One region of the Streptomyces ovatisporus genome, then DNA from elsewhere that is predicted to be linked to it. Evidence: predicted binding sites of a transcription regulator. Region 1 holds the regulator's gene; the other holds the start of a gene.

Region 1 (10,523 bases):
GTAGGCTGAAGATACTGAGAATACGTCGTCCACAGGCTTCCGAGCCGTCCTCGTCGCCGGTGAAATCCGGTCGGCCGCCGCTGCGGCCGGCAACCGCCGCCGGCCGCACGGGAGGAGCGACCGCTATGGACATCCTCGTCACTGTCGGAATCATCCTGCTGCTGATCGCGCTGACAGCGCTCATGATCCACCTGCTGAACGTGCGGCACGAGCAGAGCATCGTCACTCACCGGTACGACACGTTCCACCCCGGCAACCCGCCGGAGAGCGCGGGTGCGGACGGTGCGGGCCCGGACCACGCGGGTCCCCACACCGCCGGCCCGCACGGCGCGGGTGCGGACCGGCAGGACGACGAGGGCGGTCGACGGCGCGACAGGTAGCCGAGCAGCCGAGCCACAGCGTCAGAACTGCGGCGTCAGAACTGCGGCGTCAGAACCAACAGCGTCAGAACTGCGGCGTCAGTGCCGCGCCGTCAGAAAGTGCCGAGCTTGATCAGCACCAGCAGCGCCAGCAGCTGCACCGCGGAGGCACCGAGCGCGCGGGCCCACGGAAGATCGTGGGAACGGCTGACCATCGACGTCAGGAGAGCCCCCGCCGCGATCCATGTGACCCAGCCCAGCACCTGCGAGAAGGTGTCGGCGCCGCCGAGGAAGAGGGCGGCGAGGAGTCGCGGTGCGTCGGTGAGCGGCATGATCAGCATCGACAGGCCGACGGTGGGCGCCCACGTGCCCGTGCCTCCGAACTGGCGGGCCAGCGTATGGGTCACGGATCCGAGGATCAGCCCGAAGATCACGAAGGCGACGGCCGCCCCCAGGACGGTCGGCGCCATCGTCGAGACAGTGTTGTTGATGACCTCCTCGCGGGCGTCGCCGAGGCTGAAGGGCGCGAGAAGCCCGTAGAGCACGGTGACGATGATCGCGGGGAGCCACACGGCGTGGTCGCGCATCTGCCAGAAGGTGGCGTTGGGGCGCAGGACGATGCCGCTCAGCAGCTGCTTCCAGTGCAGCCGCGGACCGGGGGGCGGAGCGGGCCTGCCCGCGGCGTAGGGGTCGCTCCCGCCGTCGTAGGCGCCGCCCGGGGCGTAGGGGTCCGGGACGGTGAAGGAGCGGGTGTGGCCCGGGTTGTCGGTGTACGGATCGCCGACCGGGCGTCCGCCCTGGCCGTGCGGCGGGCGGCCGTACGACTGACCGCCGGAGTAGGGACCGGGGCCGAACTGCGCGCCCTGGCCGTACGGACGCTGCGAGCCGTAGGGCGGCTGCGAACCGTGCGGCTCGCCCAAGTACTCGGGTTCGCCGTGGCCGCCGGGCCGCCCGTGCGCCCACTGCTGCGGCGGGCCCTGCCCGTACGGCCCGGGGCCCGGGGGCGCCTGTCCCGGATGCCCCTGAGGTCCGCGGTTCTGCCCTTGCTGCTGCGCGTTCCGGGAGCCCCGGCCGCGTCCGATCCTGAAACCAGCCACGCCTTCGAACGTACCTTGTCCCCGCGGCGGTCAGGCCGGGCACGGGAGAATGCGGACCGCATTGTGGCCGATCCGGTACAACCCGTAGGGCTCTCCCCTAGGGCCACTGGAGCGGGGCCGGACGGTCCGTCCCCCTCAGCCGCACGGCAGGCGCACCGCCAGTGTCACCACCGCACCGCAGCCCGGTCCGGCGGGTTCGACCGTGAGCCGGTCGGTGACCAGCTTGGCGAGCCACAGGCCGCGTCCGGCGGTGGCCCCGGCGACGCCGGGCGCCAGCTCCGGGATGACGTCCTCGGAGAAACCCGGCCCGGAGTCCTCCACCTGGCACTCCAGCTCACCTTCGAGGTGACGCAGCACCAACCGCCCTGTTCCTCCGGCGTGTTCGACCGCGTTGGTGGCCACCGCATCGACGGCGACGACGAATTCACCTCTGCGTGGTTCCCCCAGGCCCGCCGCCGCGGCGCACTCCTCGACCTCGATCCGGATGCGGGGGAGGTCTCGTGAGGTGAAGTGCAGGCGGCACAGGCGCTCATTGGTCAGCATCCGTCCATCTCCCCGACGCTGAGGTTCACCGGACGGAACGAGTCCGCCCCGAGCCTGTGCGGCATGCGGGCCTGGTCGTTGACGTGGCGCCCGGCCGGGGCCGTGGTCGTGGCTCCTGCCGTGGTCGCTGCGCCGTCGTCGTCCCGCATGGTCTCCCGTGGTCTGCTGTTCGGCCCGAACGTCCGTAAAGGCCACGCCGAGCGGCTCGCGGGACCCCGGTGGCCCGCTCTGGATCTGCCGGCCTGCGGACGGACGGGGGCGGAGAACACCATCCGCCGCACGGGGACAGGGCGGTTCTCCGCCATCTCCTCGCCGCAGTCCAGCACCCGGGGTCGCCTCCTTCACCGCGCCGCTTCTGCTGTCGCTGGTCAGCGAGGCTAAGCGGCAGGGGGCTCGATGGGTATCCCCCGAAGGGGATTGACCTGTGAAGAACATTAAGTGACTGAATACGAACGGAGATTGCCGCATACGAACGGAGCTTGCCGACAAGACGACAAGCTCCGTTCGTGAGTGGCTGCCCGTCCGGGAAACACGTGACTCCGGAAGAGCCGTGTGGGAGGAGTTACTGCGCGGGTTCGGGCTCCGCCGTCTCCTCCGAGCCGCTGTCCCCGGCCGGCTCCCCGGGCGTCTTCACGGAGTCCAGCAGCAGTTGGGCGACGTCCACGACCCGCAGGTCCTCCTTCGCCTTGTTGTCGTTCTTCTTGCCGTTGACGGAGTCCGTCAGCATGACGAGGCAGAAGGGGCACGCCGTCGAGACGATGTCGGGATTCAGGGAGAGTGCTTCGTCGACGCGCTCGTTGTTGATGCGCTTGCCGATGCGCTCCTCCATCCACATGCGGGCACCGCCGGCGCCGCAGCAGAAGCCGCGTTCCTTGTGACGGTGCATCTCCTCGTTCCGCAGGCCCGGGACCTTGCCGATGATCTCGCGCGGGGGCGTGTAGACCTGGTTGTGGCGGCCCAGGTAGCACGGGTCGTGGTACGTGATCAGGCCCTCGACCGGCGTGACCGGGACCAGCCTGCCCTCGTCGACGAGGTGCTGGAGCAGCTGCGTGTGGTGGATGACCTCGTAGTGGCCGCCCAGCTGCGGGTACTCGTTCGCGAGCGTGTTGAAGCAGTGCGGGCAGGTTGCGACGATCTTCTTCTTCGACTTCTCGACCGTCACGCCTTCCGCTCCGTCTTCGTCCGGGGCGGACTCGCCGAAGGCGGCGTTGAGCGTGGCGACGTTCTCCTCGCCGAGCTGCTGGAAGAGGAACTCGTTGCCCAGCCGGCGGGGCGAGTCACCGGTGCACTTCTCGTCGCCGCCCATGATCGCGAAGTTGACTCCCGCGATGTGCAGCAGCTCGGCGAAGGCCTTCGTGGTCTTCTTGGCCCGGTCCTCCAGCGCCCCGGCGCAGCCCACCCAGTACAGGTAGTCGACCTCGGTGAGGTCCTCGACCGTCTTGCCCACGACCGGTACCTCGAAGCCGGTCGCCTCGGCGAGCTCCTTGGTCCACTCCAGGCGCTGCTTCTTCGCCAGGCCCCAGGGGTTGCCCTTCTTCTCCAGGTTCTTCAGCATCGTCCCGGCCTCGCTCGGGAACGCGCTCTCGATCATCACCTGGTAGCGGCGCATGTCGACGATGTGATCGACGTGCTCGATGTCGACGGGGCACTGTTCGACGCACGCGCCGCACGTCGTGCACGACCACAGCACGTCCGGGTCGATGACCCCGCCCAGCCCGTCCGGTGCGGCCTCCGCGGTGCCGATCAGCGGACGCTCGGCCTCGTCCAGCGCGGACTGCGGTACGTCCTTCAGCTGCTCCTCGGTCGCCTTCTCCTCGCCCTCCATGGTCTTCCCGCCGCCGGCGAGCAGGTAGGGGGCCTTGGCGTGCGCGTGGTCGCGCAGGGACATGATCAGCAGCTTGGGCGAGAGGGGCTTGCCCGTGTTCCAGGCAGGGCACTGCGACTGGCAGCGGCCGCACTCGGTGCAGGTGGAGAAGTCGAGGATGCCCTTCCAGGAGAAGTGCTCGACCTGGGAGGCGCCGAACTGCGTCTCCTCGCCGTCCTCGTCGTCGAAGACGGTCTCGAAGTCGATCTCCTTGCCGCCGGACGTCATCGGCAGCAGCCCGCCGAGGGCGGTGCCGCCGCTCGCGTTCCGCTTGAACCAGATGTTCGGGAAGGCCAGGAAACGGTGCCAGGCGACGCCCATGTTGGTGTTGAGCCCGACGACGATCATCCACACGAACGACGTGCTGATCTTGATCATCGCGACCAGGTACACCAGGTTCTGCAGCGTGCCGACGCTCAGCCCGTCGAAGGCGGCGACGAGCGGGTACGAGGCCAGGTAGGCGGCCTTGTAGCCGGTCACGCCGTGCAGGGCGCCCTCCAGGCCCCTCAGCACCAGGATGGCCACGCCGATCGTGAGGATGACGTACTCGACGAAGTAGGCCTGGCCCGCCTTCGAGCCTGCGAAGCGGGACTTGCGTCCGGCCCGGTTCGGCAGGTTCGACAGCCGGATCGCGATGAGCGTGAGGATGCCCAGCGTCGTCATCAGGCCGACGAACTCGGTGAAGATCTCGTACGGGGCCCACGTACCGATGAGCGGCAGGGCCCAGTCGGCCACGAAGAGCTGGCCGAAGGCGTGCACGAGGGTGAGGACGAGCGCGAAGAATCCGATCGCGACGAACCAGTGTGCGACGCCGACGATGCCCCACCGGTTCATGCGTGTGTGCCCGAAGAACTCACGGGCCACGGTGAGAGTGCGCTGCTGCGGATCGTCGGTGCGGGTCCCGGCGGGCACCGGCGCTCCCAGACGGACGAAGCGATAGATCTGCGCGATGGCGCGCGCGAACAGCGCGATACCGACCGCGGCCAGCACCAGCGAAACGACGATCGCGGCGAGTTGCATGGAGGCTCCTCGGACCTGCGGGCGAGCATGCGTGCGGCTGCCCGGCTCGCTCTTGCGTACTAAGCGGTAACTTATCTAGTCCGTTCGAGAGTACCCACTTTCCCGGGGGTGCTGGTACCCGGGCGCGCGGTGATCTGCGTCGCGGGGGCGCGCGGTCAGTGCGGTGTGCGGCTCGTCCCCCGGTTCGCCGTTACCCGGCCCCCTCTCCGTGCCTGTTCAGTGGTCGGGTGCGCATAAAGTCGGCATAAGAGTTGAGTCGCTTCCACTCAAGGCGTTTGACGTTCCCCCTTCCGCCGTGCACTCTTGAGTCAGCTTCACTCAAGACATCAGCTGGAGGAAACCGAAATGGCACGTGCGGTCGGCATCGACCTGGGCACGACGAACTCCGTCGTCAGTGTTCTCGAAGGCGGTGAGCCCACCGTCATCACCAACGCCGAGGGCGCCAGGACCACGCCGTCCGTCGTGGCGTTCGCGAAGAACGGCGAGGTGCTCGTCGGCGAGGTGGCCAAGCGTCAGGCCGTCACCAACGTCGACAGGACGGTCCGGTCGGTCAAGCGCCACATGGGCACCGACTGGAAGATCAACCTGGACGGCAAGGACTTCAATCCGCAGCAGATGAGCGCCTTCATCCTGCAGAAGCTGAAGCGGGACGCGGAGGCCTACCTCGGCGAGAAGGTCGAGGACGCGGTCGTCACCGTCCCGGCGTACTTCAACGACGCCGAGCGCCAGGCCACCAAGGAGGCCGGTGAGATCGCGGGCCTCAACGTGCTGCGCATCGTCAACGAGCCGACCGCCGCCGCCCTCGCCTACGGGCTCGAGAAGGAGGACCAGACGATCCTGGTCTTCGACCTCGGTGGCGGTACTTTCGACGTCTCGCTGCTGGAGATCGGCGACGGCGTCGTCGAGGTGAAGGCCACCAACGGCGACAACCACCTCGGCGGTGACGACTGGGACCAGCGCGTCGTCGACCACCTGGTCAAGCAGTTCCACTCCGGCCACGGCGTGGACCTCGGCAAGGACAAGATGGCTCTCCAGCGTCTCCGCGAGGCCGCGGAGAAGGCGAAGATCGAGCTGTCCAGCTCCACCGAGACCAACATCAACCTGCCCTACATCACGGCTTCCGCCGAGGGCCCGCTGCACCTGGACGAGAAGCTCACGCGCGCCCAGTTCCAGCAGCTCACCCAGGACCTGCTGGAGCGCTGCAAGACGCCGTTCCACAACGTCATCAAGGACGCCGGCATCCAGCTGTCCGAGATCGACCACGTCGTTCTCGTCGGCGGCTCGACCCGTATGCCCGCCGTCGCGGAGCTGGTCCGCGACCTGACCGGCGGCAAGGACGCGAACAAGGGCGTCAACCCGGACGAGGTCGTCGCCATCGGCGCCAGCCTCCAGGCCGGTGTGCTCAAGGGCGAGGTCAAGGACGTCCTGCTGCTGGACGTCACCCCGCTGTCCCTCGGCATCGAGACCAAGGGCGGCATCATGACCAAGCTGATCGAGCGGAACACCACGATCCCGACGAAGCGCTCGGAGACCTTCACCACGGCCGAGGACAACCAGCCGTCGGTGCAGATCCAGGTCTTCCAGGGCGAGCGCGAGATCGCGGCGTACAACAAGAAGCTCGGCATGTTCGAGCTGACGGGCCTGCCGCCCGCTCCGCGCAACGTCCCCCAGATCGAGGTCACCTTCGACATCGACGCGAACGGCATCATGCACGTCTCCGCGAAGGACCTCGGAACGGGCAAGGAGCAGCGGATGACCGTCACCGGCGGCTCGGCGCTGCCGAAGGAAGACATCGAGCGCATGATGCGCGATGCCGAGCAGTACGCCGACGAGGACGCCAAGCGCCGCGAGTCCGCCGAGACGCGCAACCAGGCCGAGCAGCTGGTCTACACGACGGAGAAGTTCCTCCAGGACAACGAGGAGAAGGTCCCCGGCGAGATCAAGACCGAGGTCGAGGCCGCCGTCGAGGAGCTGAAGGAGAAGCTGAAGGGCGAGGACACCGCGGCGATCCGCGAGGCCAGCGAGAAGGTCGCGGCGACCAGCCAGAAGCTGGGTCAGGCCATGTACGCCGACGCGCAGGCCGCTCAGGGTGAGGCCGGCGCGCAGGGCGGGGCCGAGGGCGCCGCGGGCGGCGGGGCCAAGGCCGACGGTGACGACGACGTCGTGGACGCCGAGATCGTGGACGACGAGCAGAAGCCGAAGGATGGTGCAGCGTGACGGAGGAGACCCCGGGCTTCGACCAGAAGTCCGACGTCCCCACCGACGCCGTACAGCCCGATGACGCTGCGGCGCAGGCCGCCGGTGCTTCCCCCGCCGACGAGGCGGGGGGCCCGGCGGACGGGGCCGGGGACGTGACCGAGACCGAGCAGGAAGGCCAGGGCGGACAGGAACCGCTCCAGGGGCAGGTCCAGGGCCAGGCCGCGGACCTGGGCCCGCAGGAGGCGGCGCTGACCGCCCAGCTGGACCAGACCCGCACGGCGCTGCACGAGCGCACGCAGGATCTGCAGCGTCTCCAGGCCGAGTTCCAGAACTACCGCCGCCGCGTCGAGCGGGACCGCGCCGCCGTCAAGGAGGTCGCTGTCGCGAACCTGCTGACGGAGCTGCTGCCCGTGCTCGACGACATCGGCCGTGCGCGGGACCATGGCGAACTCGTCGGCGGATTCAAGTCCGTCGCCGAGTCGCTGGAGATGGTCGCCGCCAAGATGGGTCTGATGCAGTTCGGCAAGGAGGGGGAGCCCTTCGACCCGACTGTGCACGAGGCGCTGATGCACTCGTACTCGCCCGACGTCACGGAGACGACGTGCGTGCAGATCCTTCAGCCCGGGTATCGCATCGGCGAGCGTACGATCCGTCCCGCCAGGGTCGGTGTCGCTGAGCCGCAGCCGGGTGCTCAGGCCCCGGCAGGCGAGGAGCCCGCCGACGAAGAGGAGAACGGTGGCCCCGAGCAGGGCTGACCACGGAAGCGAGCCGGCCATCGGCAGGGGGACCGGCCCGGACGGCGGGCCGGTCTCCGACCGGGGTACCGAGCGGGAGGAGGGACGCCGCGGATGAGTACGAAGGACTTCATCGAGAAGGACTACTACAAGGTTCTCGGCGTCCCGAAGGACGCCACCGAGGCCGAGATCAAGAAGGCCTACCGCAAGCTCGCACGCGAGAACCACCCCGACGCCAACAGGGGCGACGCCAAGGCCGAGGAGCGCTTCAAGAACGCTTCGGAGGCGTACGACGTACTGGGCGACGCCAAGCGCCGCAAGGAGTACGACGAGGCGCGCACCCTGTTCGGCAACGGCGGGATCAGGACCGGCGGGCCCGGTGGTCCCGGCGGCGCGGGCGGTTTCAACTTCGACCTGAGCGACCTCTTCGGGGGCGGCCAGCCGGGCGGTGGCCCCGGCGGTCCCGGTGGCGCCGGCGGCTTCGGCGGCGGTCTCGGTGACGTCTTCGGCGGTCTGTTCAACCGCGGCGGCGCCGGTACGCGTACGCAGCCCCGCCGGGGTCAGGACGTCGAGTCCGAGGTGACGCTCAGCTTCACCGAGGCCGTCGACGGCGCCACCGTTCCGCTGCGCATGTCGTCGTCCGCGGCGTGCAAGGCGTGCGCCGGCACGGGCGACAAGAACGGCACACCCCGGGTGTGCCCCACCTGCGTCGGGACCGGCCAGGTCTCACGCGGCGGGGGTGGCGGCTTCTCGCTGACCGACCCGTGCCTGGACTGCAAGGGCCGCGGCCTGATCGCCCAGGACCCGTGCGACACGTGCAAGGGGTCCGGCAAGGCGACGAGTTCGCGCACCATGCAGGTCCGCATCCCCGCGGGCGTCAGCGACGGGCAGCGCATCAGGCTGCGCGGCAAGGGCGCACCCGGCGAGCGGGGCGGTCCGGCCGGTGACCTCTATGTGATCGTGCACGTCGACCGGCATCCGGTCTTCGGCCGCCGCGGCGACAACCTGACGGTGACCGTGCCCGTCACCTACCCGGAGGCGGCGCTCGGCGGCGAGATCAAGGTGCCGACGCTCGGCGGTCCGCCCGTCACGCTCAAACTGCCGCCGGGAACGCCGAGCGGCCGTACGATGCGGGCACGCGGAAAGGGCGCAGTCCGCAAGGACGGGACGCGCGGCGATCTGCTGGTCACCATCGACGTATCGGTACCCAAGGATTTGAGCGACAAGGCGAAGGGCATCCTGGAGTCCTACCGCGAGGCGACGGCAGCGGAGGACCCGAGGGCCCAGCTGTTCAAGGCCGCGAAGGGAGACTGAGGTGAACGGCCGGGGCGGACGACGCAATCCTTATCAGCTGACGGACGAGTCACCGGTGTACGTCATCTCGGTGGCTGCTCAGCTCTCGGGCCTGCACCCGCAGACGCTGCGCCAGTACGACCGCCTCGGCCTCGTCTCACCGGACCGGGCGGCCGGACGTGGCCGGCGGTACTCCGCGCGGGACATCGAACTGCTGCGTCAGGTGCAGGAGTTGAGCCAGGACGAGGGCATCAACCTCGCGGGCATCAAGCGCATCATCGAACTGGAGAACCAGGTCGCCGCGCTCAAGTCCCGTGTCGTCGAACTCCAGCAGGCGGTCGAGGGCGCAGCGGCGGCCATGCGGCAGCGCGAGGCGCAGGTCCACGCCTCCTACCGGCGTGACCTGGTGCCGTACCAGGACGTGCATCCGCAGTCCGGCGCACTGGTCGTCTGGCGTCCCAAGAAGAGCCGCGACTGAGCGCACCCCCGGACCGGGACGGCCCCCTCGCGCGTGCGGCGCGCAGGGGGCTTCGGCCTGCCGGGCCCGGTGCGGTGCCCGGCGTCACGTGCGGCGCGGGCCCAGCACGCAGAACTCGTTGCCCTCCGGGTCCGCGAGGACGACCCAGGACTCCTCGCCCTGGCCCACGTCCGCGTGGCGGGCGCCGTGCGCCAGGAGGCGGGCCACCTCCGCCTCCTGGTCGTCGGGACGGAAGTCGAGATGCAGCCGGTTCTTGGAGACCTTGGCATCCGGGACGAGCACGAAGAGCAGCCCGGGGAGGCGGTCGGGAGTCTCCCGGATCTCGTATTCCTCGGCGGATTCGTCGACCACCACCCAGCCCAGCGCCTCCGCCCACCAGGAGCCCAGCGCGACGGGGTCCGCCGCGTCGATCAGAACTTGTTCCCACTCCAGGGTCATGCCGGGGAGCGTAATGCCGGACGCGGCGTCCTGACACCGGGTTTCCCCGGAGGCGGCGGTGCTGTGCAACGGCCGCCGTGCAGCCTGCCCGACACGTACGGCGGTACGGCGCGGAACATGCGGGTGTAACCCGACCGGGTGTGTGCAGTTGGCCGCAGCGGCGGGTCGGTCCGAGCGTGGGGGCATGACGTCGACGCGCGCGGCACTCGCCGCTTTCGTGACATGCACCACCGCTCTGGCCGTGATGGGGGCGGCCGGGGCGCCGACGCCCTACCCGCCGCCCTCCGAGGGGAGCCGGTGGCCGCACGGGACCGTCAAGACGGTGGGGAGGCTCGTCGCGAAGCTGTCGGGCAATCAGGTCGAGTCCTGCTCGGCCGCCGTCGTCGACTCTCCGAGCGGCAGTGTGGTGGCCACCGCCGCCCACTGCATCGCCAGCCCGGAGCGTCCGCAGAAGCCGGAGGCGGTCTACTTCCAGCCCGGTTACGAGGGGGAGGGCGG
Region 2 (10,523 bases), on a different contig from region 1:
GCTCGATCAGCCTGGTCATGACGCCGCCCTTGGTCTCGATGCCCAGAGACAGCGGTGTGACGTCCAGCAGCAGCACGTCCTTGACCTCGCCCTTGATCACACCGGCCTGGAGCGCGGCTCCGATGGCGACGACCTCGTCCGGGTTGACGCCCTTGTGCGGCTCCTTGCCGGTGAGGTCCTTCACCAGGCCGGTGACGGCGGGCATCCGTGTCGAGCCGCCGACCAGGATCACGTGGTCGATCCGGGACACCTCGATGCCGGCGTCCTTCACCGCCGCGTGGAAGGGCTCCTTGCAGCGCTCCAGCAGATCCGCCGTGAGCTGTTCGAACTGGGCGCGCGTGAGCTTCTCGTCCAGGTGCAGCGGGCCCTCGTCGGTCGCCGTGATGTACGGCAGGTTCACGGTCGTCTCGGTTGCGGACGAAAGCTCGATCTTCGCCTTCTCGGCCGCCTCACGGAGCCGCTGCACCGCCATTCTGTCCTTGGACAGGTCGATGCCGTGCCCGTTCTTGAACTGCTTCACCAGGTGATCGACGACCCGCTGGTCCCAGTCGTCGCCGCCGAGCCGGGTGTCGCCGGAGGTCGACTTCACCTCGACCAGTCCTTCGCCGATCTCCAGGAGCGAGACGTCGAAGGTGCCGCCCCCCAGGTCGAAGACCAGGACCGTGTGGTCGTCCTCCTTGTCCAGTCCGTAGGCGAGAGCCGCGGACGTCGGCTCGTTGATGATCCGCAGGACGTTCAGCCCCGCGATCTCACCGGCCTCCTTGGTGGATGTGCGCTGGGAGTCGTTGAAGTACGCCGGCACGGTGACGACCGCCTCGGTGACGTCCTCTCCCAGGTACGCCTCGGCGTCCCGCTTGAGCTTCTGCAGCACCCTGGCGGAGATCTCCTGCGCCGTGAAGCGGTTGCCGTCCACGTCGCCGGACTCCGGGAAGCGCCAGTCCGCGTCCCCCGCGTGCCGTTTCACCGACCGTGCCGTGCGGTCCACGTTCGTCACGGCCTGCCGCTTGGCGACCTCGCCGACGAGTACCTCTCCGCCCTTGGCGAAGGCCACCACGGACGGGGTCGTCCTGGCTCCTTCGGCGTTCGGGATGACGGTGGGTTCACCACCCTCGAGGACGGAGACCACGGAATTGGTCGTCCCCAGGTCGATTCCGACTGCTCGGGCCACCTCGACTCACCTCTTCTCCGCAGTCGCCGGCTCGTACACGTCGGCGACAGGGCCCCGAAGCAGCAGGCGAACCAGCCGGGCCACCTCGGACCGGCCTGCCGCCCCGCCACCGCAAGGCCGACAAATGCCTACACATCCTGCATAAAAGTTGAGCCGGTCGGTGTCAAGTGCCCATCGGGTCACTCTTCGGAGGGGCGGCTGCCGGGCCGCCGACGCCGCACTGCGCGGTCCCGGTGGCGGGTCCGAGCCTGGCGTCAGCCGCTGACGCGTGCGACGAGCACGCAGGCGTCGTCCTGGCCTTCACGGTCGCCGAACTCCTCGACGACGGCACGCACGCACTCCTGTGCCGTACGGGCCTCGGCGAACCGGCCGGCGAGGGAGAGCAGCCGCTCCGAACCTCCGTCCTGCGCGTTCCCGCCGGGCAGCACGGGTGCGGGCCCGGGCCCGGACCCGGACCCGGACCCGGAAGATCCGCCGTCCTGCGGGGTGAGTCCGTCGGTGTGCAGCACCAGCAGGTCGCCCGCCTCCAGCACTTCGGTGTGCTGGCCGTACGCCGCACCCGAGGTCGCGCCCAGCAGCACGCCCTCCGGGGGCTGCAGCACGCGGCCCTCGCCCCTGCGGAAGAGCAGCGGTGCGGGATGCCCGGCCTGCGACCACGTCAGAGTGCGGTCTGCGGGCTGGTAGCGGCAGCACACCGCGCTGCCCAGGGCCGGCTGGGCCGCGGAGTCGAGCAGCTGGTTGAGGTGCCCCATCAGCGTGCCGGGCTCCACACCCGCCACCGCCATGCCGCGGACGGCGCCGAGCAGCATGGCCATCCCCGACGTGGCGGCGACCCCGTGGCCGGTGAGGTCGCCCGCGGACAACAGCGTGGCGCCGTCGGGCAGTTCGAGCGCGTCGTACCAGTCGCCCCCGATCAGGGCACTCGTCGCGGACGGAAGGTAGTGCGAGGCGATGTCGAGGGCGCCGCCCGTGTGCCCGTCCGAACGGGGGAAGCGCTGGGAGCCCCGCCACGGCGGCAGCACCGACTCCTGCAGCTCGACCGCGATCCGCCGTTCGGCCTGCGCCGCGTGCCGTTCGTGGTGCACCGTCTCGCGCGTCTCCACCACGGCGAGTTCGCTCCGGCGCAGCTCGCTGACGTCCCGGACGACCGCCCACATGGCGGCGGTTCCGCCCTGGTCGTCGAGGACGGGTTCGCCGAGCAGGTGCAGCGTGCGTACGTCACCGTCCGGCCGCATGATGCGGAACTCCCGGTCGATGGGCCGGCTGTCCACCAGGCAGTCCGTCACTGCCGCGGCGAGCAGCGGCTGGTCGTCGGGCAGCACCCACGAGGGAAGTTCGTCCAGGGAGAGCGGGCCCTCGGCCGGGGAGCGTCCGAAGATGGCGTACAGCTCCCCGGACCAGGAGACCTCGTCGGTCAGCAGGTTCCACTCGGCGCTGCCGGACCGCGCCGGTAACCGGCGGGAGCGCGCGGCCCCCGCGGCGGCGGTCTCACCCTCCGCGGCACGGGCATCGCCGGGCGCACCGTCCGTATGGTGCGCGTCTGCGGCCGGGGACCCCGCGCGGAGCTGCCCGAGGTGTTCGCCGAGGCCGTCGAGATGGCGGGCGGCGAGATCGCACAGGGCCCGCCTCCAGCGCGACGTGGGATCCCCCGCCTCCTCCCCGTCCTCGTCCGCCGCGCTCGAGCGGACGGCGTCGATCCCGCCGCGCAGCCGGCGCGCCTGCGTGATGAGCGCGTCCAGCGTGCCGCGCTCGGGCGGCTGGGACGCCGGGCGGTCCGCATCGAGGTGGGAGGGCATGCGTTCTCTCCGATACGGGATGAGGGCTCGGTTACGACTGTTGCACAGGCTGCGACCGGCCGTAAGTGGTTTTGCCATACCCGATCCGGTGGTGCTGCGGGCATTTGTCCGCGCCCTCCTGGCAGTTGGGACCCGCGGAGCACTCCGGGCACACCGCGGAAGGGCCGATTCCCGGTAGGCTCCCGACGCCGGACGCGCGCATTCCACGTCGCTGGGGAACCCAGGAGTAGAACCACGCGCACCGGCAAGGATGCTGGTCAACGGAAATCCCGTTGCCAGTCGAAGACCCCGCACCGGATGCTGACCTCATGTTCGTCGAGCCCGTCGATTCAGACATAGCGCCCAGCGGTACGCTGCTCGGCCTCCTGCAGCGAGGCCGTGGCGACGGCACGCTGCACGCCTTGGCGGCGCCACGTGCCGAAGCTCTCGCCGCACTCCGGCAGTGCGTACTCCACGACCCACGGCGCGACTGGCAGATCGAACACCGTTCGCTCTACTACGCACGGCTGCACATGGAGCTGGACGCCTCCCTCGACGACATCGAGGAGCACCTCTTCCACCCCGACGACCAGCTGACGGCCGAGGGGGAGGCCGAGGTGCGCACGGGGCTGGCGCTGTCCGTGCTGGGCCACCTCGCCTCCTACCGGGACACCGGCGCGCTGGAGCTGCTGCGGCGCTACGCCACGGCCGGCGCCAACTGGCAGTGGGCACTGGACGAACTCGCGGTGCGCGACGACGACGAGGGGCTTCGCGCGCTCGGCCCCGCCGTACTGACGCGCTTTCCGGAGACCCGTCAGGGCGACATGGAGCTGGCCGCGTCGGCCCGCGACGCCTTCGAGCCGCGGCCCTGGCGCCTGTGGGCGGAGGACTCCGCACGTCCCGGCCAGGCCGAGCGGCTGCTGCGCGTGCGGGAACAGGGCTGTTTCGACCGCTGGCAGCGGCAGATGCACGGTTCGGGCCCCCGTCCGGGCTGGAGCGTCCGCGCAGTCCTCGACTGGGCGCAGGAGGGCCACGACCAGCATCCGCGCGTCGCGCGCGAATCGGCCGCGGCCCGCTGTCTGGCGGCCGTCGCCGGCCCCGAGGACCGTGCCGAACTCCTCGCCGCCGCCCGCGGCCCGCGGGAAGCGGCCCGCGCCGCCGCGCTGCGGCACCTGGCCGAGCGGGGCGACGCCGATGCTCTCGCGTTGATCGAAGAGGCCGCCGCCGACCCCGGCGAACTCGTGTCCCGGGCCGCGCTGTGCTCCTTCGCGCGGATGCGCAGCACCGCGGCGATCGTCCGTGCCAGGCAGTGGGCGGCCGCCCCCGAGGGCACGCTGCCCGGCGGCCTTCAGACCGTGGCCGCCGAGATGCTCGCCTGCTGCGGAGGCGCACAGGACGCCGAAGCGGTGCTCCGCGCCCTGCGCCGCACCGTCCGGCAGGAAGGGCCCGACAGCGACGCGCTGTGGCCGCTGGTCGACGGCGTGGGCCGGCTGGGTGTCGGCTGTGCCGCGCCCGTACTGCGGCACGTCTACCGTGAGACGGCCTCCTCGCAGCTGCGGGGCCGCGCGGCCGCCGCGCTCGCCCTCACCGACCCCTCCTTCGCGGCGGGCTTCGCGGTGGAGTGCCTGTGGGACTGCGAGGAGACCACGCGCGCCCTGGCCGCCGAGTACGCCGCGACAGGGGACGAACGGGTCGTCGAACGCCTGCGGCGGCTCGCGGCCGATCCCGCCGAGGAGGCCGGGGTGCAGAGCGCCGTACGCGGCAGGCTCAGCCCGGACGCGGGGCGCTGAGGCCGCGGCGGGGGTGACTCCCGGCGCCGGACGTGTCGGGGCGCCGGCCTTCGGCCCGCCGGGATGTAACGCCACATCAGGGGCCGTTTCGGGCGTTGTCGGTGTGACGGCATAGTGTGTCCGTCGTGACTGAGCACGCCCCGCCGATCATCCCGTCCCCGGCTCCCGGCCCAGCGGCCGACGAGGGCCTGGCGCGGCGGCTGCGGGCCCTGGCCTGCACCGCTCCGCTGCACGACCTGGACGTCCGCAAGGCCAACCTCGCGGGGGAGTACAGCACTTACGCCATGTCGGAGGTCGCCCTGAGCGCCATCGACGTCGTCACCCTCCAGATGGACTTCGACACCGGAGCCGACCACGAGGACGTCGTGGCCCGGCTGTTGCCCCGCATCGCCGCCCAGGCCCCCGGCCGCCCGGCCGCAGAGCACGAGCGGGTCGCCCGCTGGGTGCTGGAGAACCTGGTGAACGTGGGCAGTGTCGACCGCGGATTCCGGGCCGTCTACGGCACGTTCGGGCCGGACGGCGCCTACGTACGCCGTGACTACGACTTCAAGCTCATCGAAGAGGTCCCCGGGCCAGGCGGAAGCGTCTATCTGCGCACCACCGACGAAGCGGTCAACGTGCTGGTCGGTGCCCTCGACACCGACGTGACCAGCGCCCAGATCGCCGCCGAGGTCAAGCTGGAGGTCCTCATCAGCCGCGGCCGCCTCGCGGACGCCCAACTCGCCGCCGAGCAGGCCCGGTACCGCACGGTGCAGTACGCCGAGACGCTCCGCCGCACGCTGGAGGCCACCCGGCGCGACGTGCGAGCCGTCGACTGGCTGCGCACTGTCCCGGACATGATCAGCGAAGCGCTGGATCACGTCGCGGACCGCTACCGCCACGAGAACGCGATCCTGACCAACATCCGCCGTGCCCGCGACGAGGCGGCGTCCGAGCGCGGCCCCGACCACAAGCGCCGCGCCGCCGAACTCGTCGACATCGTCAAGGACTGCATCCGCCGTCACACCCAGCTCCAGTCCCGCTTGCTGGCGGCGGGGCCGCTCTTCCGCGCCGAGCAGGACCGTCAGGCATTCGCACCGCCCGCCGCACGCGCGGGCCTCGATCTGTACGGTCAACTGCTGGCCCCGCTGCTGCCGTTGCCGCTGGAGGGGGCCGGCCGGGTCACCGACGCCTTCTTCTCCCACGGCACCGGGCTGCGCACCCCCGGAGCGGTCCGGGTGGGGGACCTGGTCGACCTGCTCCTCACGCCTCCCGCCCCCCGCGAGCACCTCGGCGCCGAGATGCCGGAGCCGGACCTGATCGCCACCCCGGACGACAGCAGGTTCAGCGAGGAACAGCTGGAGCAGGCCATGGAGTTGCTGGAGCTGCCCGCCGACGCGCCGCGCCGGCTCTCCGGACTGCTCGCCGAGGCGAGGAGACAGGACCCCGGACTTCCCTACCTGGTCTCCCTCCTGGCGGTCCACGCGGCCAGCCCCCCGGTGGGCACGGCCTACCGGCAGGGCGAGCACCGCCTTCTCTTCGCCGTGGACGACGGGGAGGAGCTCGACGACCCCGAGTTCGGCGGGGCGGACCTCATCGTCGGCACGGCCCTGCTGGACGCGGAGGGCATGGCCTCGGACCGCACGGAAGTGGCATGAGGCGGTCCGGACACCGCCGGCCGAAGTCCCGCTGCCGGCACGTCGCTTCGGGAAGCCGTCGGCCGTACGGCCGGACCGTCCGGTGTACGCAGAGAGCAGACCGCGGCACGGCCCGCGGCCGGAGAGATCCACGAGGAGTACCGCACCCGTGAGCGAACACCGCGACGAGGGAATCCGCGACGAAGAACCGGCGGGCGACGCCGCTGGAGCGAGCGCCGAGGGCCACCCGGCTGCCGCCTCCCCGCCGGACGTACCGGACCGCCCCGCGAGCTCTGCCGGGCCCGCCGGTTCCCGCGGCTCAGGCTCCGCCTTGCAGGAGGGCACCCGCGGGGAGTTCTCCGGCTCCGGCAGCGGCTCCGGCTCCGGCTCTGACAGCGGCAGCGGCGCCCAGGCCGCCGTCACCCCGGCCGACACCGCCGACGCGGCCCGGCTCGTCTCCTTCGGGCTCCATCCCAAGCTGCTGCCTGCCCGCGACGCCGAATACGCCGAACTGCTCCGGCGCTACCGGGACGAGCCCGCCTTCGCGCGCCTCGCCGACGCCGTCGCCACCGGCCTGGGGCTGGTCGTCCTGGAGGTCTCGACGCGTGCGGGCATGGCGCTCGCCGCCGACGAGGAATCCGTCTTCGCGGTGCGCATGGGCGACTATTCGCGCCGCGCCACCGCCGACTCCGCGGACCGCTTCCTCCACGGACTGGCCCACCTCGCAGTCGCCGCGATGGCCTTCCCCCGTCCCGAAGACCTCGCCGACGACGGCTACATCGGCCGCATCACCGTCAACGGGGTCGACTCCTTCGTGCGGCAGGCGTGCAGGAGGCTGGAGGAGCATGCCGAAGAGACGGGCGAGAACGCCGACCCGGTCACGGGGGCACCCGGCCTGGAAGCGGCCTGGCGGGTGTACGCGCGCCGCAGTGCCACCGGAGCCACCAAGGACGCCCGCCGGCTGGCGGGTTCGACCACCGGCATCATCGGGAAGGCCGTCGCCTTCCTCGTCGATTCCGGTTTCCTCCAGCGCACCGGCGACGACGCGGGCGGCACCTACCGCACCACACCGCGCTACCAGCTCCAGGTCCGGGACATGGCCGGCAGCGCCGCGATGTCGGAACTGCTGGAGCTGGGCGTCGTACCCGTCAGCGACGGCTCGGCGAGCCTGCTGCCGCCGGGCGAAGGAGACGACGTGGAGATCGCCGGCGACGCCGCGCTCCCCTTCCACTCCTGAGCCGGTCCCGGCCCGCGAGGGCCTCTCCGCCCCGAACCCCTCAGCCCTTTTCCGTACACACGACCTTCCGTACACACGACCTTCCGCATCCACACGACGAGAGTCCCCGCCATGTACGAGCTGTCCCGGATCCGCCTCTACTCCATCGGGCCCGCCGGTGCGCGCTATGCCGACACCGTGCTGGACCTGCGCGGGGTCGGCGGCCCGGTGCCCAGCCCCGCCCCCGCACAGGCCGACTTCTTCGAGGACGAGCCCACCGGGCCGCCGCGTCGCCCCGCTCCCGCCGGAGTCCTCTTCCTGGAGAACGGCGGAGGCAAGTCCGTCCTGCTGAAGCTGATCTTCTCCGTCATGCTTCCCGGGCACCGCAACACACTCGGCGGCGCGAGCTCCGGCGTGCTGCGCAAGTTCCTGCTCGCGGACGACTGCGGCCATGTGGCCCTGGAATGGCAGCACACCCGCACCGGCGAGACGGTCGTCGTCGGCAAGGTCAGCGAGTGGCGCGGGCGTCAGGTCTCCAACGATCCGCGGAAGTTCGCCGAGGCGTGGTATTCCTTCCGGCCCGGCCCCGGCATGAGCCTCGACTCGCTGCCCGTGGCGGAGTCGGCCGCCCTGCACCCGGCCGCCGAGGGCACGTCCCGGGCGCGTGGCCGCCGCCGCACGATGAAGGGCTTCCGGGACGTCCTGACCGAGACGGGCAAGGCGTACCCGAACCTGGACGTCGCCTGGGAGGAGGTCCACGAGCGCTGGACGGAACGGCTGACCGGGCTGGGCCTGGATCCCGAACTCTTCCGCTACCAGCGCGAGATGAACGCCGACGAGGGGGAGGCGGCCGGCCTCTTCGCCGTCAAGAACGACTCCGACTTCACCGACCTGCTGCTGCGTGCGGTCACCGACACCCGGGACACGGACGGCCTGGCCGACCTGGTCCACGGATTCGCCCACAAGCTGGGCCGCCGCAGCGAACTCACCGCTGAGCGCGACTTCACGGCAGGCTCCCTCGAACTCCTCAACCGCATCGCGGAGTCCGCCCGGCAGCGCGAGCGTGCCCGCGACATCCACACCGCCGCGGAGCAGCGGACACGCGCACTCGTGCGCAGACTCGCCTCCCGCGGCACCGGGGAACGGCAGCGCGGCACGGAGCTCGCCGAGCAGGTCGCCGAGGCGGACCGCGCGGTGACGGGAGCCGCCGACGCCCGCGCGACGGCCTCCCTCGTCGCGGCCGAACTCGCCTACCGGCACGCCTCCCTGGCGCTGGCCGGCGCGGAGAAGGCCGCCACCGCGCAGCGCCGCGAACTCACCGACGCCCGTACGCTGCACGCCGCATGGCAGGCAGCCGAGACCGTGCTGCAGCACCGGACGGCGGCCGACCGCGCAGCCCGCGTCTCCGCGGCCATCCGTGAGGCCGAACGGGACGCGGCACCCGCCCTGGCGGCCAGGGCCACGGCCGCCGCCGACCTCGTACGGGCCCTGCACGCCGCAGCGGAGGAGGGGGAGAACACCGCCACCGCCGAGGAGGAGCGCTCCGCGGGTCTTCAGTCCGACAGCGAGGCCGCCCACCGTGACGCGACGGCAGCCGCCACCGAGGCCCAGCGCGCCCGCAGCGAGAGCGAACACCTGCGGCAGCGGCTCGCCGAGGTCGAGCGGGAGACGGACGAAGCGGTACGGGCGGGCTGGATCGAGGGCTCCGGCAGTGGCGAGGGCGACGCCGACCCCGCGCGGGCGGCCCTCGCCGCGAGCGACGCCGAGAAGAGCGCCGTCGCAGCGTGGGAGCAGGCCCGTGAGACCGCGCGCCGTACCGCCGAACGCGCGCAGGAGACCAGTTCGGAACTCGCCCGCGCCGAACTCGCCGCCGCACGCGCGGAGGACGCGGCCGAAGCCGCATCCGCCGCGTACGCGGCGGAGCGCCGCACGGCCGAGGGTCTCGGCTGCGAGGAGCGGCTGGCCGAACTCCTCGGCCTTCCGCACGGCTCGCCGGGCTCCGGTCCGGCTTCGCTGCCGGCGCCCCGTGCCGAGCTCGGCCGTGACGGGCAGGACGGCGCCGACGGCCGGACCGGCCGCCCCGGGGACGAGGACGGGCGCGATCGGTCGGGGAAGGGCTCAGCGGCAGGCCGGTCCACCACCGCGGAGGACGACGCGGGCGGCGCCCGGGGCCCCCTCACCGCGGAGGAGCTGGACCGAGGGGGCGAAGCTCTCACGGAACTGCTCGACGAAGCAGTCGCCACCTCCGAGCGGCAGCTCTTCGAGCTGCGGACGGCCGCCGCCGACGACTCCCGCATGCTGGGGGCGCTCGGGGACGGCGGACTGCTGCCCCCCGGGCCCGATGTCACCGCGACTGTCGAATTCCTCGGTGAGCACGGCGTCCCGGCCCTGCCCGGCTGGCGCTATCTCGCTCAGGCCGTCGACCCCGCGGACCACGCGGACGTCCTCGCAGCGCGGCCCGAACTCGTCGACGGCGTCATCATCACCGACCCCGGCAGCCACGCCCGTGCCCGCGAAGTCCTCGCCTGCGCAGCCCTGCTGCCGCGCTCGGCCGTGGCGGTCGGCACGGCCTCGGCACTGCTGGCGCCGACTCCCTCCCCGGACGCGGCCGACGCCCGGCGCGACGACGTCTTCCTCGTCCCCCCGAACCCCGCCATGCACGACGAGCTGGCCGCCGACGACGAACGCACCCAGTTGCGCCTGAGAACGCAGGCCCGCGACGAAGAGATCCGCACGCTCGCCGCCCGCCTGTCCGCCGACCGCACTCTCGCGGCACGCCTCGCCTCGTGGCGCACGGGATGCCCGCCCGGCCGCTTCGCTGAGCTGGCCGCCGCGGCCGACGCGAGCCGCGAAGCCGCCGAGACGGCCCGCAACCGCCTCGCGCAGGCCCGTACGGCGCAGCAGGAGGCGGAGGAGGCCGCCGCCGACGCCGCCCGTGTACGGGACGAGCGGCAGGAG

What was found. Region 1 encodes HspR, which represses chaperone genes until heat shock. Its sites were predicted from a motif close to TTGAGNNNNNNNNNCTCAA; they were not measured.
Region 2: a site for HspR is predicted at 1,317-1,335, ahead of dnaK (molecular chaperone DnaK). Genes of this name have one in related genera too.

What each region holds. Positions count from the first base shown of each region.
Region 1 covers NZ_JBHSFH010000007.1:715,375-725,897, forward strand. Annotated here, with positions in the region: gene ACFPA8_RS16980 (hypothetical protein) at 126-380, shown strand; gene ACFPA8_RS16985 (Yip1 family protein) at 473-1,456, opposite strand; gene ACFPA8_RS16990 (ATP-binding protein) at 1,592-1,999, opposite strand; gene ACFPA8_RS16995 (hypothetical protein) at 1,993-2,148, opposite strand; gene ACFPA8_RS17000 ((Fe-S)-binding protein) at 2,562-4,883, opposite strand; gene dnaK (molecular chaperone DnaK) at 5,229-7,100, shown strand; gene grpE (nucleotide exchange factor GrpE) at 7,097-7,837, shown strand; gene dnaJ (molecular chaperone DnaJ) at 7,931-9,130, shown strand; gene ACFPA8_RS17020 (heat shock protein transcriptional repressor HspR) at 9,132-9,587, shown strand; gene ACFPA8_RS17025 (VOC family protein) at 9,672-10,025, opposite strand; gene ACFPA8_RS17030 (trypsin-like serine peptidase) at 10,210-10,523, shown strand, end outside.
Region 2 covers NZ_JBHSFH010000013.1:20,422-30,944, reverse strand. Annotated here, with positions in the region: gene dnaK (molecular chaperone DnaK) at 1-1,168, opposite strand, end outside; gene ACFPA8_RS21420 (PP2C family protein-serine/threonine phosphatase) at 1,423-2,964, opposite strand; gene ACFPA8_RS21415 (HEAT repeat domain-containing protein) at 3,273-4,733, shown strand; gene ACFPA8_RS21410 (hypothetical protein) at 4,859-6,370, shown strand; gene ACFPA8_RS21405 (hypothetical protein) at 6,519-7,586, shown strand; gene ACFPA8_RS21400 (hypothetical protein) at 7,698-10,523, shown strand, end outside.